2 regions of the Cupriavidus gilardii genome follow, and region 1 is predicted to be linked to the other one. Evidence: predicted binding sites of a transcription regulator. Region 1 holds the regulator's gene; the other holds the start of a gene.
The links. Region 1 encodes FNR, which switches genes on or off when oxygen is low (the NO sensors DNR and NnrR bind a similar motif). Its sites were predicted from a motif close to TTGATNNNNATCAA; they were not measured.
Positions count from the first base shown of each region.

Region 2: the regulator FNR is predicted to act here: its motif matches at 1,699-1,712, upstream of FOB47_RS17190 (universal stress protein).

Region 1 is NZ_CP054626.1:1,865,643-1,869,853, forward strand. It holds gene scpB (SMC-Scp complex subunit ScpB) at 1-453, opposite strand, end outside; gene FOB47_RS18675 (sulfite exporter TauE/SafE family protein) at 1,041-1,814, opposite strand; gene fnr (fumarate/nitrate reduction transcriptional regulator Fnr) at 1,996-2,643, shown strand; gene FOB47_RS18685 (hypothetical protein) at 2,705-2,974, opposite strand; gene FOB47_RS18690 (FixH family protein) at 2,971-3,222, opposite strand; gene ccoG (cytochrome c oxidase accessory protein CcoG) at 3,235-4,211, opposite strand, start outside.
Region 2 is NZ_CP054626.1:1,513,004-1,517,214, forward strand. It holds gene FOB47_RS17180 (universal stress protein) at 1-332, opposite strand, end outside; gene FOB47_RS17185 (zinc-dependent alcohol dehydrogenase family protein) at 434-1,447, opposite strand; gene FOB47_RS17190 (universal stress protein) at 1,768-2,607, shown strand; gene FOB47_RS17195 (MBL fold metallo-hydrolase RNA specificity domain-containing protein) at 2,681-4,039, shown strand; gene FOB47_RS17200 (flavodoxin family protein) at 4,086-4,211, shown strand, end outside.

The DNA of each region.
Region 1 (4,211 bases):
CGTCTTGGTGGTCGCGTACAGCGCCGGCTTGCCGGGCACGTCGCGATGGCCGATCACCTCGATCCAGCTGCGATCCTCGAGCTTCTTGATGACCTCGGTGCTGACCGTGACGCCGCGGATTTCCTCGATATCGCCGCGTGTGACCGGCTGGCGATAGGCGATGATGGCCAGCGTTTCCATCACCGCGCGCGAATATTTGGGCGGCTTCTCGGGATTGAGCCGGTCCAGGTATTCGCGCATCGCCGGACGGCTCTGGAAGCGCCAGCCGCTCGCCAGCGCCACCAGTTCGACCCCGCGCGGCTCCCAGTCCTTGCGCAGCTCCTCCAGCAGAACACGGATCGTGTCGGCGCCGACGTCGTCGGCGAACAAGCGGCGCAGATCGGCGACGCGCAGCGGCTCCTGCGCGCAGATCAGCGCCGTCTCGAGGACGATTTTCGCCTCTTGGGTATTCATGTTGTGGTGTGCGGCCTGTCTTTGCATCTGCGTCCGTGACACCCGGACGCGCTGGAGATTGGTCGATTCAGCGGCGCGCGTTCCGCTTCAGGGACGCCTGCCGCCATTCATCGCGCAGCCGACCGGGATGCTTGCCGCATCGGGTCCGCGCGCTTCTCATCGGTGCATCGATTGCCGGTCCGTTCCGGCAGAAGATCGTCCGCCCGTCTCCCGATATCGGTCGGCGGAAGGACCAGCGTGTCGCGCCGTCTCCCCTGTTGCGGCCGACACGCCCGGACAGCCGCGACCGTCCGGAATGCGAGACAACTTGGTCATGGCCTGGCGTGCAGCCTGTCGGGCCCCTCGCTGCCACGCCGCTGGCCGGTATTCTTGGCCGATGTCGACATCGGATGTTCTAGCCGGACAGTGCGGGGAGGGAGATGGGTATGGATACCCATGAGTGCCTTGACAGACGCCTGGATCAAGCGCGACCGGGCGACCACGACACCTGCGCGAAAGCGGCCCGGTCGCGGTGGCTTCCCGCGATTGTATGGCATTCCCGCGCCGGCCTGCAACCGCGGGCTTGGCAGCCGCGCGGCGGCCCGCCGTCACAAGGTCAGGCAGAAGCCGTGCGCGGCCAGCGTTTCGGGCAGCATCGCGGCCCGCGCGAGACCGGCCGCACCGAACAGTGCGACCGCCGCGCCGATGCCGCGGCGGACCCACGGCCGGCGCGCCAGCACGCGCAAGCCGGCCGACAGGCTGGACAGCATCAGCAGATTGGGCAGCGTGCCCAGGCCGAAGGCCAGCATCACCAGCGCGCCCGACGCGGCGCTGCCCGCCAGCAAGGCCAGCGCGAGCGCGGCGTAGACCATGCCGCACGGCACCAGCCCCCAGGCCAGTCCGGCGGCGTAGCGGCGCAGCAGGCGCCGGGCGCCGCGCGGGGCCGCGCCGGCTTCCTTGCGTGCGATGGTTCTTCCGCCCCAGCGCGCCCAGCTTGCCGCAAGCCGCCGTGCCAGGGCCTCGACGCCGGGAACGCGTCCGGCCAGCCGCGCGCCGCCCAACGCCCACAGCCCGGCCAGCAGCAGGCTCGCGCTGCCGGCCGCGAACAGCGCGCGCTGCACCGGCAGATACTGCACCTTCCACGCGGCCGCGCCGGCCGCGCCGAGCAAGGCGCCGAGCACCGCATAGGCGCTCAGGCGGCCGGCATGCAGGACCAGCAGTTCGCGGACCCACGCCGCGCGGCTGCGGTACAGCGCCACCGGCGCGGCTTGCCTCGCATCGTTGCCCTCGAGTACCAGCGCAATGCCGCCGCACATCGCCGCACAGTGGACGCCGCCCAACAGTGCCAGCAGAAACACGCTTGCCAGTACGCCGATCGCCATCTCACGCTCCCCTCGACGGGATGCCGCACGGTAGAATGCCCGGACGCTTCACGTCCATCGCCATGCCGATGGCAACTCCCTCCCTTCGCGCGGATTCCAATTGCTGAACGCCATTCCCCTGAACGACCAATCGACCCGCTGCTCCACCTGCTCGCTGGGACAGCTGTGCCTGCCGGTCGGCATGTCGGCGCAGGACGTCGAAAAGATGGACACGCTGGTGCAGGAGCGCGTGCGCGTGCGCAAGGGCGAATCGCTGTATCGCCTCGGCGATCCACTGGACGCGGTCTATGCGATCCGCTTCGGCACGCTGAAGACGCACGTGACGATGGAAGACGGCCGCGCGCAGATCACGGGCTTTCACCTGCCCGGCGAAGTGGTCGGTTTCGATGGACTGACCGAGATGCGGCATGCGTCGGACGCGACCGCGCTCGAAGACACCGAGGTCTGCGTGGTCCGCTACAACGAGATCCAGACGCTGTCGGCCTCGCTGCCTTCGCTGCAGCACCAGTTCATGCGGCTGATGAGCCGCGAAATCACGCAGGACCAGATGATGCTGATCACGCTGGGCTCGATGCGCGCCGAGGAGCGGCTCGCCGGCTTTCTGATCAGCCTGTCCGAACGCCTGTCGGCACGCGGCTATTCGCCGTCCGAGTTCGTGCTGCGGATGAGCCGCGAGGAAATCGGCAGCTATCTGGGCCTGAAGCTCGAGACCGTCAGCCGGCTGTTCTCGCGCTTCGCCGAAGCGGGCCTGATCCAGATCCGCCAGCGCCATGTGAAGCTGGTCGACATGGACGGCATCCGTCAGCTGCTGGGCAAGACCGCCTGCTGATCCCGGCCCGGCGGTGGCCGCGGTGGCGCCCGCGGCAGCCGTTCCCCGCATTGCCACCGCGCTACTCCAGTTCGTCGGCCGCCGACATCGGCGACGACATCGGCGCCAGCATCGACGCCGGCAGCATGCACACCGTCAGTGCGCTGGACAGCGCGCACACCGCCCACGCCAGGCCGAAGCCGAGCGTATAGACCGCGCCGTGCGACAGCTCGAGTGGCCGGCCGAAGATCCGCAGATCGCGCGGATCGATCAGCGAGAACACCAGCACGAAGGCCATGGCCGCGCCGACGAAGGCGGGCCACAGCACCCAGATCAGCCAGCGCGCCTTCATGGCCGTGCCACCGATCGGGGATCGACCGCGTCGCGCGAGTCCTGCGTGGCAGCCGAAGCCGCCACCGCCGCCGGCGTCGCCGCCTGCCGGACCAGCAGCCCCTGACGCACCACGCCGTCGACGATCGGCCGGTCCGCGTGCTGCATCGCGACCCAGATCGTCACCGCACAGCCGATCATCGCCAGCGCCGGGCCACTGATCAGCAGCCACGGCCACGGCTCCTTCCACCATGGTTTGCATTGGGACATGTCGATGCCTCGTTACGGTTGGTCGGGAACGAAAAAGCGGGTGGACTGCCGCACTTGCACACGGTCGGCTGCAAGCCCGGCCCCGGACTCTGCGGGCGAGCCGCTGACCACGATATCGACCACATGGGTGCCCGACGCGGCCTGCTCCAGCGGCACGCGCAGCCGCAGCGGCAGCAGCCGGTTCGATGTGGGCGCGAGGTGGCCGGCACCGCGCTCGTATTCGACGGACAGGCCCGGCAGACCGGGGCTTTCCGCCGCGATGGCGACATCCATCTCGCCCTCGGTGGTATTGATCAGCTGCAGCCGGTAGACGTTTTCGATCCAGCGCCCGTCGACTTCGCGCGCCAGCGCCTGCCGGTCGCGGATGATGTCCACCTTCAGCGGCGTGCGCACGGCCACCGACCAGACGAAGCCGCCGGCCAGCGCCAGCCACAGCACCGCATACAACACGATGCGCGGGCGGACCACGCGGCGGCGCGCATTGGCCGCGGACAGCGCGCGCCGCATCGCGTTCTCGGAGGTGTAGCGAATCAGCCCGCGCGGATAACGCATCTTGTCCATGACCTGATTGCAGGCATCGATGCAGGCCCCGCAGCCGATGCACTCGTACTGCAGCCCGTCGCGGATGTCGATGCCGGTCGGGCAGACCTGCACGCAGATGCTGCAGTCCACGCAGTCGCCGATGCCGAGCGCGCGCGGGTCGGCCTTGCGCGAGCGCGAGCCGCGCGGCTCGCCGCGCCGCGTGTCGTAGGTGACCACATAGGTGTCCTTGTCGACCATCACGCTCTGGAACCGCGCATACGGGCACATGTACTTGCAGACCTGCTCGCGCATGAAGCCGGCATTGCCCCAGGTGGCGAACGCGTAGAAGCCGATCCAGAACGTTTCCCACGGCCCGGTGGACAGGTTCAGCACCGCCCGGCCCAGCGCATCGATCGGCGAGAAATAGCCGACGAAGGTAAAGCCGGTCCACAGGGCGATCGCGATCC
Region 2 (4,211 bases), 350 kb from region 1:
AGGTCGGCGTTCCTCGCATCGGCTTCAGCGACGATGGTATCCGCGATCTTGCCGGGCGACACCGGCCGCTCGATCAGCTTCAGCTGGTGTTCGATGCCGGCTTGCGACAGACGTTGCCCGGCCTCGTTCAGCGCATGTTGCCCGTTGGCGAGGATTGCCTTCATCAGCATGTCGGGGTTGTAGTAGCCCGCATCGAAGTAGACGTCGACATTCTCGGCAATGAACAGGGCCTCGACTTCGGCTCCGCACGCTTTTGCCAGCGTGATGGCCTGGGTCAGGGCGAGGTCGGACGAACTGCTGCCGTCCACCGCCAGGACGATCTTCCTGTACATGATTGCACTCCTCCGTAGTTGGGCTGGCGCCCGGGATCCCGATGTATCGAGCTTAGCCATTTGATCGCGAACGCCGTTGACCTTAATCAACTTTGCGTCGATCAAGGTCCGATCCTGAGGACCGCCGCGCCGGCAAGGCGGCCAGCGCGCAGGTCCGACAGCGCCCGATTGGCATCGGTCAGCGCATACGGCGTGACTTGCATGTGCAGGGACACTTCGTCGGCAATGCGCATCATCGCGTGCCCGTCCGCGCGGGTCAGATTCGCCACCGAAACCAGGCGACGCTCCTGCCAGAGCAGGCTGTAGGGAAAACCAGGGATGTCCGACATATGGATCCCACCGCAGACGACCGTTCCCCCTTTGCGTACGGCGGCGAGCGCCAACGGCACCAGCGCCCCGACCGGAGCGAAGATCAGCGCGGCATCGAGCGCCACCGGCGCCACCTCATTGCTGCCGCCAGTCCACAAGGCGCCGCTTGCCTGTGCCAGCGCCTGGGCAGCGGTGTCGCCCGGACGCGTGAAGGCATAGATCTCCGCGCCTCGCGCGAGCGCAATCTGGGCCACCAGATGCGCGGCTGCGCCGAAGCCATAGATGCCGATTCTGCGCGCAGGGCCAGCCATATTGAGGGTGCGTAGCCCGATCAGGCCCGCGCACAAAAGCGGGGCGGCCTGCAGATCGTCGTAAGCCTGCGGAATCGGAAAGCAGTACGCGGCATCGGCGACGGCGTAGTGGGCGTAGCCGCCATCGCGGAGATAGCCCGTGAACTGCGGGGCGTCACACAGATTCTCCTGGTTGTTGAGGCAGTAGTCGCAGTGCATGCAGGTGCGCCCGAGCCAAGGAACGCCGATCCTGTCTCCGGGTCGGAGACTGGTCACACCTGGGCCACAGATGTCTACGCGGCCGACGATCTCATGGCCAGGAATCAAAGCGGGCTTCGGCAGCGGCAGCTCGCCATCGACGATATGCAGATCGGTCCGGCAGACGCCGCAGGCCGATATCGCGACCCGGACCTCGCCAGGACCTGGCTCGGGAATGGGTACTTCGCGCAGCTCGAGCTCGGGCGAATGGCCATCGAAGACCATGGCATGCATAGTGGTGCGAGTCGCGGTGTTCATGGCTGGTGGACTATGGATCTTGGCCATTGGGACCCGGCGCATAAGCGAGCGCAGAGGGGACGAATTGTTGCATCGCCATGGCTCCAAGTGGGATTGCTTCGCGTCGGCGTCGGCGTCCGCTTTTGGCAAGGCATCGCGGTGCCGGTACCCGCACTGTCGACTGTACGTGGCGCGGCAGAAATTTCCTTGACGTCCATCAATGAAACGATCGACGTGCCATTGCAGCAAATGCGAGAAGACGCCGTGACGCCTTGATGTGCATCAATACGGACGAGGATCCTTTCCATACAGTGAAGGCATGTAACGTCAGGAGAATCGCCATGCCTTACAGCAACATCATGGTCCACCTGGACGCCGGCCGGCGTGCGATGCATCGACTGGAGCTGGCCGCAGGCCTTGCCAGGGATCACGGTGCCAGGCTGATCGGTCTGTATGCAGGCTTCATGCCGGATCCGGCCTGGTTCTATTTGATGGAGGGCGCCGGAATCGTGCTGGAAGCCGACCGCAGGCGCAGGCAGGAAATCAGAGAGGTGGTGCGGCGCCAGTTCGAGGCGTGCATGCACGCTTTTGGACTGGAGCGTGCGCAATGGCGGGTCGTGGAAGGGGTGCTGCCGTCTGCAGTAGTGCGCGAAACGCGCGAGGCCGACTTGATTGTCGCAGGTCAGTACGATTCGGAGGACCCGGGCAGCTATGTAGCACCGCAGTTCGTCGAGTCGCTCGTACTGGAGTCTGGGCGCCCCGTGCTTGTCGTTCCTTACGCGGGGACGTTCGAGACGGTCGGGCGCAGAGCGGTGCTGGCATGGAACGGCAGCGGGCAATCGGCCCGTGCCCTGCACGACGCCGTGCCATTGCTGGCCGGGGGTGCCGTGACGGTGATCAGTGTCGAGGAAGAACTCAGACCACCGCACGTGGACGCCAGCCCGGTCGAACAGGCCCTGACAGCGCTGGGCGACCATGGCATTCAGGCGCGCGCCGAGTCTGCCCTTTGTGACGACGATATGGCGGTGGCGGAATTCCTGCTGTCGCGAACGGCGGACTGCGGAGCCGACATGATCGTGATGGGCGCATATGGGCGCGGCAGACTGCGCGAGATGGTGCTCGGTGGCGTCACGCGGACCATGCTCGCGGCGATGACCGTACCGGTGCTGATGTCCCACTGACCGGCAATGAGCATCTGCACGCAGATCGATTTCGACCCGCTTCTCAGAGGGGCGGGCACAGAGGATTCAGGACATGCGTTTGCAATTCTTGGGAGCGACGGATACGGTCACCGGGTCGCGATTCGTACTCGATACAGGACGGTCGCGCGTGATGGTCGATTGCGGATTGTTTCAAGGCTACAAGGCGCTGCGTCTGCGTAACTGGGACCGGTTGCCGGTGGAGCCGTCGAGCCTCGACGCCGTTGTACTGACGCACGCGCATCTGGACCACAGCGGCTACGTGCCGCTACTGGTCAAGAACGGCTTTCGGGGGCGCGTCTACTGCACCGCTGGGACGGCGCAATTGTGCGGCATCCTGTGGCCGGACAGTGCACATCTGGCCGAGGAGGACGCCGCTTATGCAAATCGCAAGCACTTCTCGCGGCACCAACCGGCGTTGCCGTTGTATCAGACGGCCGATGTCGCGCGGGCGCTTCGCCGGCTCGAATTGGTCTCCTTTCATCAACGGCGCCGCGTGACCGATGACATCGATGTCGAGTTTTCACGCGCCGGCCATATCATCGGCTCGGCTGTCGTCACGCTCCATGTCAACGGTCGTCAAATCGTGTTCTCGGGGGACCTTGGCAGACAGCAGGATCTGGTGATGCGACCGCCTGAACCGATCGAACATGCCGATGTCCTCCTCGTCGAATCGACGTACGGGAACAGGGCACATCCCTCGGACGATCCTCGCGACACATTCGGAGCGGCTGTCACGCGGACGGTCGAACGTGGCGGCACGGTTATAGTCCCCGCGTTCGCGGTCGGACGCACGCAGACGATATTGTATTGCCTGAAGTGGCTGCGTGATCAGGGCCGATTGCCATTCGTGCCGGTGTACCTGAATAGCCCGCTGGCCATCAATGCGACCAAGATATTCGCATTGCATCCCGAGGATCTCCGGCTGGACAGAGATCAGATCGCTTCCGCCTGCGAGCTGCCGATCCTCGTAAAGAGCACCGATGAGTCGATCGCGCTGAACAAGAGTCGGGCGCCGAAGATCATCATCGCGGGCAGCGGCATGGCGACCGGCGGGCGCGTGGTGCACCATATCGAGCACTTCGGAGGCGACGCGCGCAATTCGATCCTGTTGTGTGGCTTTCAAGCTGCCGGCACAAGAGGCGCTACTTTGGCCGAAGGCGCACGCTCGCTGCGGATTCACGGCCGCGACGTGGCAATTGAAGCCGAAGTCATCGAGATCGAGAATCTGTCCGCGCACGCCGACGCAGAAGAGTTGCTGGGATGGCTGGGAACATTCGCCGCGCCACCGCGAAACACGTTTATTGTCCATGGCGAACCGCCGGCTGCAGATGCCTTGCGTCAGCAAATCGAGCGGCGGTTGCGATGGCACGTGACGATGCCGGAGTATCGGGAATCGTATGACCTGGGATAGCACGCATCGCGCAGCGAAGCGCGGCCATCATTGAAGGAGAGCAGCCATGGAAGAAGTCCTGATTGTCTACTACTCCCGTACTGGCACTACCCGCCAGGCGGCCCAACAGCTCGCTGCAATGACCGGGTGGCCACTTGCCGAGGTGGTCGACGAGTCGGGCCGTGCCGGCTGG